Regions from separate parts of the Erwinia sp. HR93 genome, predicted to be linked through region 1. Evidence: predicted binding sites of a transcription regulator. Region 1 holds the regulator's gene; each other region holds the start of a gene.
What was found. Region 1 encodes CRP, which controls carbon source genes, mostly activating them, when cyclic AMP is high. Its sites were predicted from a motif close to ATGTGANNNNNNTCACAT; they were not measured.

Region 1 (3,279 bases):
GTAAAACCTACCGTTGCCAGCCCGTACTGCTTGCGAATAATCAGGTAGCCAATCAGGGTAATGAGTAGCATGCCCAATAGCATATAGCCCTCCGGCACATGGAAATGCAGCGTGACGGCGGCTACCAGCAGCCCGGCCATAGTTCCGCCCGCCCGGTGAAAAATACGCACCCGGGTCGCTCCGTAACCGTTTTGGGTGACAAACATAATCGTCATTAAAATCCACCAGGGTTTAGGCAGATGCAGCGCGCTGCCGAGCAGACTGCCTATTGCCAGCATAACGCCGGTGCGGGCCGCGCTGCGCAATGCCGTAGATTTTAGCGATAGATAATTTTTTAGCGCGGGGAAGAGCGGCAGGCGGCGCTCTCTGTCGGCCATAAGATTACGTGCGTATAGCGGGCGCTGGGTGCGCAGCACGCGGGCGATGCGGCTGAAGTGGTAGTGGCAAAATTGCCCAACCGGATTATCCGGGTGTTGTCGGGCGATTTTGGCCAGCGCAGATAGCGGTTTTTCCATGCTAAAGCGGCGGGGATAGCGATGATAAAGAATGTCATCCGCCAGCACTCGCAGCCGGGAGGCGACGATTTGAGCGTTCCAGCGAATGACCGCCTCAGCGTGGCTCTTCTCGATTAACTTTTGCACTTCTTCCGGTTGATGCAGACTGACAGAGATGTGCTCCTGCAAATCGAGCCCGACCTGGAAGATGCGCAGCAGGCGCTTGTAGTCACTTTGCTGGCTGCCGGTGGAAAGCATATGAAGCTGCTGGTAGCACTGGCTTATCAGGTCAACGACTTTCTGCTGGCGCGTCAGCAACGGCGGCAGCGCTTTCTCAGGACAGGTGTGCTGCGTCAGCAGGCTATATTTCGCTTCACAGTAATTAGCCAGCTCGCGATACAGCAAACTGAGCGTTTCACGCAGCGGCTGTTCACGCCACAGCCAAAGCCAAAAGCGATTAAACAGTCCGTACCAGGTGGTACCAAGCGCGTACAGCAGCATGGGTTGCCAAACCGGCATGTTTCCCGCGAGGCTGAGCGTAAAAATAGCGGCCACCATTGAGGCAGGAAATAGCCTTGCATGCAGTGAGCTGATTTCCGCCGTTACGCCCAGAAGCAGCGCCATGCCGAAGAAGATGGCCGGCAGCGGCACATTTTCTCGCATCAATAATTGCACGATCAGACTGCAAGAGGCGAATAGGCAGCCGCCAACGATAAGTCGTTTAAAAAAGCGTTTATGAGGGGTATCCAGCCCGGCCATATTGCAGCAGGCGGGAACTAATGAAAAAAGTAGACCAAGACGAAGGTTACCCAGCGCCAGGCCGACGGCAACCGGCAGACATAGCACCAGCGTCTGACGCAGCGCGTAATTGACTTCAGGGTGATAAATCAGTCGGCGCCACATATATAACGACCTGAGGTATCGGCGCGGTGTGCGTGATAACACGCCGCGCCGCCGCGTTTAGCGCGTGCCGTAGACGACGATAGTTTTGCCGTGCGCGGATATCAGGTTCTGATCTTCGAGCATTTTTAAAATGCGGCCGACGGTTTCACGGGAGCAGCCCACGATTTGCCCGATTTCCTGGCGGGTAATTTTTATCTGCATGCCGTCAGGATGCGTCATGGCATCAGGCTGCTTCGCCAGGTTTAGTAGGGTTTGAGCAATGCGGCCGGTAACGTCCAGGAAAGCAAGGTTACCGACTTTTTCAGAGGTGACCTGCAGGCGACGCGCCATTTGTGATGAGAGGCGCATTAGAATATCCGGATTAACCTGGATTAACTGACGAAAATTTTTATAGGAGATTTCCGCGACCTCGCAGGCACTTTTGGCCCGAACCCAGGCGCTACGCTCCTGCCCTTCCTCAAAGAGGCCCAGTTCGCCGATAAAATCGCCCTGATTAAGGTATGAGAGGATCATTTCTTTGCCCTCTTCATCTTTAATCAGTACGGCCACGGAGCCTTTCACGATGTAGTAAAGCGTTTCGGCTTTTTCACCCTGATGGATGAGCGTGCTTTTGGAGGGATACTTATGAATGTGGCAATGAGACAAAAACCATTCGAGAGTCGGGTCTGTTTGCGGTTTGCCAAGCACCATGTGCGGTTATCCTCTGATTATAAACTGGCATCTGGAAGAGGCGCTTATGCTTCTCCCAAACGTGGTAAACGAGTTCTGCGTTTTAAATGGGAAGGGGATCAGAACAGCCTGTTATCAGTAAAGTTTTTACCTGAATGACCTTCACTACGACGCAGCAGTATCCGGTCTGTTTTAACATAGCTTTTCACCAGTGTCTCTTCTTGTCTCGTTTCAGCTTGACGCAGGTCGCCTTCTGTTGCCAGTTTCGCCCCTGACGCTTACTCTGTGGGGAAGCGTAATCTAACGGAGCGTACAAAATGCAGGCACGAGTTAAATGGGTAGAAGGGCTAACATTCCTCGCCGAATCCGCCTCTGGTCATCAGGTTTTGATGGACGGTAATTCAGGAGACAAGGCGCCAAGCCCGATGGAAATGGTATTAATGGCGGCCGGAAGTTGCAGCGCGATAGATGTGGTTTCTATCTTGCAAAAAGGGCGCCATGACGTAACCGATTGTGAGGTTAAACTTACGTCCGAGCGCCGTGAAGAAGCGCCGCGGCTTTTCACGCATATTAATCTGCACTTTATTGTTACCGGGCGCGGGCTGAGGGATAACGCGGTTGCACGTGCGGTTGAACTGTCAGCCGAAAAATACTGTTCGGTTGCGTTGATGCTGGAAAAGGCGGCCAATATTACCCATTCATGGGAAGTGATTGAAGCCTGATTAGACGCTGCGCGTCTTTAATAAGGCGCGCGATTTTAGTTGATTCCCCGGTCTTCAATTAACCGTTTCACCAGCGGTGTCATGATAAGCTCCATTGCAAGCCCCATTTTCCCTCCCGGCACTACCAGCGTATTCATGTGAGAAATGAACGAGCCTTGCAGCATAGCCAGCAGCCAGGGGAAATCGATCTGCTCCAGGTTACGAAAATGAATCACCACCAAACTTTCGTCCAGTGAGGGGATCGCCCGGGCTGCGAAGGGATTTGACGTATCGACGGTGGGCACGCGCTGGAAATTAATGTGCGTGCGCGAAAACTGAGGGGTAATGTAGTTAATATAGTCTTCCATTGAACGCACGACCGAGTCCATCACGGCCTCGCGGGAATGACCGCGCTCGCTCATATCCCGCACCAGTTTTTGTATCCACTCTAGGTTTACAATAGGCACTACGCCGACCAACAAATCTACGTGCTGCGCCACGTCTATCTGCGG
Region 2 (3,279 bases), 2.0 Mb from region 1:
TCGTTGTCGTACCAGGAAACCAGTTTCACAAAGTTGTCGTTCAGTGCGATACCGGCTTTAGCATCGAACACGGAAGTGCAAACTTCGCCGTTGAAATCGGTAGAAACAACGTCGTCTTCGGTATAACCCAGAACGCCTTTCATTACGCCTTCAGAGGCTGCTTTGATTGCTTTCTTGATTTCTTCGTAAGACGCTGCTTTTTCCAGACGAACGGTCAGGTCAACAACGGAAACGTTCGGCGTAGGAACGCGGAATGCCATACCGGTCAGTTTACCGTTCAGTTCCGGCAGTACTTTACCAACGGCTTTGGCCGCACCGGTAGATGACGGAATGATGTTCTGAGCCGCGCCACGGCCGCCGCGCCAGTCTTTGTGAGACGGGCCATCAACGGTTTTCTGGGTAGCAGTGGTCGCGTGAACGGTAGTCATCAGACCTTCGATGATACCGAAGTTGTCGTTGATAACTTTCGCCAGCGGAGCCAGGCAGTTAGTAGTGCAGGAGGCGTTAGACACGATGTCCTGGCCTTCATATTTGTCAAAGTTTGCGCCTTTAACAAACATCGGCGTATTGTCTTTAGACGGGCCGGTCATCACGACTTTCTTCGCGCCGGCGGTGATGTGCTTACGTGCGGTTTCGTCAGTCAGGAACAGACCGGTTGCTTCAGCAACAACGTCAACGCCTACTTCGTTCCACTTCAGATTAGCCGGATCGCGTTCAGCGGTAACACGGATTTTTTTACCGTTTACAACTAAATGACCGTCTTTCACTTCAACGGTGCCATCGAAGCGGCCGTGGGTGGAGTCATACTTCAGCATGTAAGCCATGTAGTCAGCGTCTAACAGATCGTTGATTGCAACAATCTCAATGTCAGAACGTTTCTGAGCAGCACGGAAAACAATGCGACCGATACGGCCAAAACCGTTGATACCTACTTTGATAGTCATATATTCCACCAGCTATTTGTTAGTGAATAAAAGGTTGGATGTAAAATTACAAAAACCTTGCGCAGCGTCAAGCGGAATCGTGTCAATCATTGCGACAAATCAATCCGTAAATCCGCCCTTACGCCATGATTTTGCCTGCACTTTTCCTTTCTGCTGCCTCTCCATATGGGGGCGGTGCGGGGCTTTTCAAAATCCGGACTGGCAAAGTGTGAGCAGGGTCACAAACAAAACCGGGTCCGCCGTTAACGCACGAGTTTAGAACAAAAGTTTGCGTCGTGCTGTTAATGTTTTGTTAGAATTTGGGCTTAACTTCAGACCTTCGTTAACCCGGAGCTCCGTTAATGAACGATAATCATCACCCTACAGGCGACGGCAAGCGCGAGCTGTCCGAATTACAATATTATGTTACGCAACAGCGGGGAACCGAACCGCCGTTCAGCGGCCGATTGCTCAATAACAAACGCGATGGTATTTATCATTGCCTGGTATGCGATGCACCGCTGTTTTCATCTATTACTAAATATGACTCTGGCTGCGGCTGGCCCAGTTTTTATGCGCCCGTAAACCCGGAGGCAATTCGCTATCTGGAAGACTCATCGCACGGTATGTCGCGCGTTGAGATCCGCTGTCGGCGCTGCGATGCGCATCTTGGCCACGTGTTTCCGGATGGCCCTAAGCCGGGCGGGGAACGCTACTGCGTTAACTCTGTATCGCTGAGTTTTGATGACCCCGCTTCCGATACTAAAATTATAGGCTGAAAAATCGATTCAGCAAGCGATTTTACATAAGGATTTACTATGGAACTGGATGACATCCTTGGGCAGATGACGCCGGAAGTCTATCAGCGTCTTTCCACTGCGGTAGAATTGGGTAAATGGCCAGACGGCGTGGCGCTTACCGCAGAGCAAAAAGCAAATACGCTTCAGCTTGTGATGCTGTGGCAGGCAAAACATAACCGTGCGCCGCAGCATATGACCATTGATACCGATGGCCAAATTGTAATGAAAAGCAAACGCGAACTTCAGGAGGAGCTGGGCGTTTCGCCGGGGTCCATTGCGCGTATAAAAGTTGAATAACGCGCGCAGGTAAAAGAATAGGAAAACACGTTGACGCGCGGACGCAAAACTGACCGGGATGCGCGATAAATGTCACTATCGTTTGTTATAAAATATGATGCCTCTGAGCATCCGGCGGCGTCAGTGCAAAAACCGGCGCCCACTGCGGGCGCCGGGCGGGATTTGAATACTGACCTGAAGGCATAGACAGGCATATGGCCTTAAAAATAGCGGCGTTAGCGCTTTTTGGGCCCGGCATCAGGGCTGTTTCCGCATAAGAGGAATCGTTTTTGCTGTGCCGGAGTTCTGGTGCAAATACGCTTTCCGATGCCGGCCATGTTTATGCGCTCACCGGTAAAGTCCGGCGATAATTCAGTCGTACTTATTAAGCCATGCGTGCAGGGCAAGCAGGTGCGCACCGGCGCTTTCCATCTCCTCAAACGCCAGTTTACTATCCTGCGGGGCAAGATTAACCCCCCGGCAGCCTTCGGGAATAACCGTAACCTGATAGCCCAGGCGCAGGGCGTCGAGCACGGTATATTTTACGCAATAGTCGGTGGCGAGGCCTGTCACCGTAAGATGCCGGATAGCATGCTGCTGCAGCCAGCCGTGCAGCGCAGTTTCCTGCCGATGGCCGTTGTCGAAAAAAGCGCTGTAACTATCAATATTCGGATCTTCGCCTTTGGGGAAGGTCGCGGCAATTAAGGATTGCTGTAAAGCTGAATGTAGCCGGGCGCCGGGCGTTCCCTGCACGCAGTGATCGGGCCACCAGGTTTGCGGTAATCCATCAAGCTTGCCTTCGGTAAAGGGGGTAGCACCCTGAACGCTGGCGAAACTGCCGTGTTGCACAGGATGCCAGTCGAGGCTAGCCACCACGGGGATACCTTGATGCTGGCAGCGCGCCATTAATTGACCGGCGACGCCTATCGCCGAGTCGGCGTCGGGAACCGCCAGCGCGCCGCCATCGCAAAAATCGTTTTGCAGATCGACCAGTAAAAGCGCCTCATCGTGTGTCATGTCGTGCTATTCCTCATCAACGCTCAATTCGCCGCGTAAATTTTGTGCCATCGCCGCGCGGATTGTCGGAGCATCCAGCGACTGGCTTAATAAATAATGGAGCTTTGTTAATGCGGCTTCCACCGTCATGTCAGCGCCGCCGACCACGCCTGCATGCGCCAGCGCGTTTCCAGTGGCATAGCCCCCCATATTCACGCGCCCGGAAATACACTGCGTCAGATTGATAACCACGATGCCGCGCGCGCTGGCCGCCCGTAGTTCCT
Region 3 (3,279 bases), 740 kb from region 1:
TTGAACCAGGCAAAAGGTGCTCGTTTGCATATTCTGGGCGTGATGGAGCAGGCTATCAATGCGCCGCGTGGGGATATCTCCGAATTCGCGCCGCGCATCCACACTATCAAGATTAACCCTGATAAGATCAAAGACGTTATCGGTAAAGGCGGTTCTGTCATCCGTGCCCTGACTGAAGAAACCGGTACGACAATTGAAATTGAAGATGACGGTACTGTGAAGATTGCAGCGACCGACGGAGAAAAAGCGAAATTCGCGATTCGTCGTATCGAAGAGATCACCGCTGAAGTTGAAGTCGGGCGTATCTATAATGGTAAAGTCACTCGCATCGTAGACTTTGGCGCATTTGTTGCTATTGGCGGCGGCAAAGAAGGCTTGGTGCATATTTCTCAGATTGCGGATAAGCGCGTTGAGAAGGTCACTGACTACTTGCAGTTAGGCCAGGAAACGCCGGTTAAGGTGCTGGAAGTTGACCGTCAGGGACGTATCCGTTTGAGTATCAAGGAAGCGGTGGAGTCAGCTCCTGCTGCAGCGCCTGCTGAGCCTGAAGCTGAGTAACACGTTGACGAAGACTTCCCTTTGCGGGAAGTCTTTCTACGTCAGCTTAATACTCTTATCGCAACCGGTGACAGGACGTCATTCAATCGTTGTCTTCGGGAGTAGGAAATGAAGCCTTTTTTGCGCTGGTGTCTCGTTGCGACGGCACTGACGTTGGCAGGATGCGGCAACTCTGCATGGCGTAAGAATGAAGTTCTGGCCGTACCATTGCAGCCGACCCTCCAGCAGGAGGTGATTCTGGCGCGTATGGAACAGATTCTCGCCAGTCGGGCTTTAACCGATGATGAACGCGCTCAGCTTTTATATGAGCGCGGAGTGTTGTATGATAGTCTTGGTTTGCGAGCACTGGCGCGAAATGATTTTTCACAAGCGCTGGCGATTCGCCCAGATATGCCTGAGGTTTTCAATTACTTAGGCATTTATTTAACGCAGGCAGGCAACTTTGATGCTGCCTATGAAGCGTTTGATTCTGTACTTGAGCTTGATCCAACTTATAACTACGCGCATTTAAATCGCGGTATCGCTCTCTATTACGGAGGCCGTTACCGGTTAGCGCAAGATGATCTGCTGGCGTTTTATCAAGACGATCTCAATGATCCTTTCCGATGCCTGTGGCTCTGGCTTGCTGAAAGCAAGCTAAATGAGAAACAGGCGAAGATGCTGCTTCAGCAGCGTTATGACAAATCGGATAAGTCGCAGTGGGGATGGAACATCGTCGAATTCTACCTTGGCCATATCAGCGAAAACACGCTGATGGATCGCCTGAAGGCAGACGCAACGGATAACACTTCGCTCGCTGAACATCTCAGTGAAACCAACTTCTATTTAGGTAAGTACTACCTAAGTCTGGGGGATAAGAACAGTGCTACGGCGCTGTTTAAGTTAGCGGTCGCCAACAACGTACATAACTTCGTTGAGCACCGTTATGCATTGTTGGAGTTAGCGCTCTTGGGCCAGGGGCAAGATGACCTGGCAGAATCGGACCAGCAATAGCTGACGAACATTTTCAGCCCATAACTTTTGTAAGTCATCATCTTTACGGGTGAGGGCGTTTTTGTTTGTTAATCCATCTAATTTGAGCCGGTTCACACTTTTTAATGAAAATTGCCGAATATTTTCATATTGAGTTATGTAGACTGGCCGCCAAGAATATTGAGGCACACGTACTACATGGCTGATATCGAAACCACTTTCGCCGATCTGGGTCTGAAAACCTCCATCCTTACCGCTCTGAATGATTTGGGCTATGAAAAGCCCTCTCCGATTCAGGCCGCCTGTATTCCACATTTACTGGAAGGGCGAGATGTACTGGGTATGGCACAGACCGGTAGTGGCAAAACGGCGGCGTTCTCTTTGCCGCTGCTGAATAATATCGACCCGGATCTGCGCGCACCGCAGCTTCTGGTGCTGGCGCCGACGCGTGAACTAGCCGTTCAGGTCGCTGAGGCGTGCAACGATTTCTCTAAACATATGCGCGGTGTACAGGTGGTGGCGCTTTATGGCGGCCAGCGTTATGACGTACAGCTACGCGCGCTGCGTCAGGGTCCACAAATCGTTGTGGGAACACCGGGTCGTCTGCTTGATCATCTGAAACGCGGAACGCTGGATCTCTCTAATCTGAGCGGTCTGGTATTGGATGAAGCCGATGAAATGCTGCGCATGGGCTTCATTGAAGATGTTGAAAACATCATGGCGCAAATCCCTGAGGGGCATCAAACTGCGCTATTTTCCGCAACGATGCCGGAAGCTATCCGCCGTATCACTCGTCGCTTTATGAAGGATCCGCAAGAAGTGCGCATCCAGACGAGTATCAATACGCGCCCTGATATCAGCCAGAGTTACTGGACTGTCTGGGGAATGCGTAAAAATGAAGCGCTGGTGCGTTTCCTCGAAGCAGAAGATTTTGATGCGGCAATTATTTTTGTGCGCACTAAAAACGCGACGCTGGAAGTGGCGGAAGCGCTGGAACGTAATGGTTACAACAGCGCCGCATTAAACGGCTATATGAACCAGGCGCTGCGTGAGCAGACGCTGGAACGCTTAAAAAATGGGCGTCTGGATATTCTGATTGCTACCGATGTTGCTGCACGCGGCCTGGATGTTGATCGCATCAGCCTGGTCGTTAACTACGATATCCCGATGGATGCCGAATCCTACGTTCACCGTATTGGGCGTACCGGCCGTGCGGGGCGCGCCGGGCGTGCACTTCTGTTCGTCGAGAACCGTGAGCGCCGGCTGCTGCGCAATATCGAGCGTACAATGAAGCTAACCATCCCTGAGGTCGAGCTGCCAAACGCAGAACTGCTGAGTCAGCGCCGTCTGGCAAAATTTGCCGGTCGCGTCCAGCAGCAGCTTGAAAGCAGCGATCTGGAGCAATATCGCGCTCTGCTGGCGAAGATCCAGCCAGAAGGCGAGTCTGAAATGGAGATGCTGGCTGCCGCGCTGCTGAAAATGGCGCAGGGCGAACGCACTCTTATTCTGCCGCCGGATCCGGTAGTTGAGCGTCGTCCGCGCCGTGAGTTCCGCGAGCGTGATGAGAGCCAGAATCGCAGCGAGCGCCCGCGTCGTGAGCGTCGCAGCGCTGGTGAAATGGAATTGTACCGTATTGAAGTAGGTCGCGATGATGGCGTGGAAGTTCGCCACATCGTTGGCGCCATCGCCAACGAAGGGGATATCAGCAGCCGTTACATTGGTAATATCAAGCTGTTTGCTTCCCATTCG

Region 2: the regulator CRP is predicted to act here: its motif matches at 1,151-1,168, upstream of msrB (peptide-methionine (R)-S-oxide reductase MsrB).
Region 3: the regulator CRP is predicted to act here: its motif matches at 1,632-1,649, upstream of yrbN (protein YrbN).

Annotation. Positions count from the first base shown of each region.
Region 1 is NZ_JAXUDP010000001.1:998,569-1,001,847, forward strand. Features, by position in the region: gene SFA31_RS04650 (YccS/YhfK family putative transporter) at 1-1,397, opposite strand, end outside; gene crp (cAMP-activated global transcriptional regulator CRP) at 1,455-2,087, opposite strand; gene SFA31_RS04660 (OsmC family protein) at 2,384-2,788, shown strand; gene SFA31_RS04665 (phosphoribulokinase) at 2,824-3,279, opposite strand, start outside.
Region 2 is NZ_JAXUDP010000001.1:2,965,190-2,968,468, forward strand. Features, by position in the region: gene gapA (glyceraldehyde-3-phosphate dehydrogenase) at 1-944, opposite strand, end outside; gene msrB (peptide-methionine (R)-S-oxide reductase MsrB) at 1,286-1,702, shown strand; gene SFA31_RS13895 (YeaC family protein) at 1,742-2,020, shown strand; gene pncA (bifunctional nicotinamidase/pyrazinamidase) at 2,372-3,016, opposite strand; gene ansA (asparaginase) at 3,023-3,279, opposite strand, start outside.
Region 3 is NZ_JAXUDP010000001.1:259,729-263,007, reverse strand. Features, by position in the region: gene pnp (polyribonucleotide nucleotidyltransferase) at 1-558, shown strand, start outside; gene nlpI (lipoprotein NlpI) at 667-1,551, shown strand; gene yrbN (protein YrbN) at 1,656-1,736, shown strand; gene SFA31_RS01220 (DEAD/DEAH family ATP-dependent RNA helicase) at 1,729-3,279, shown strand, end outside.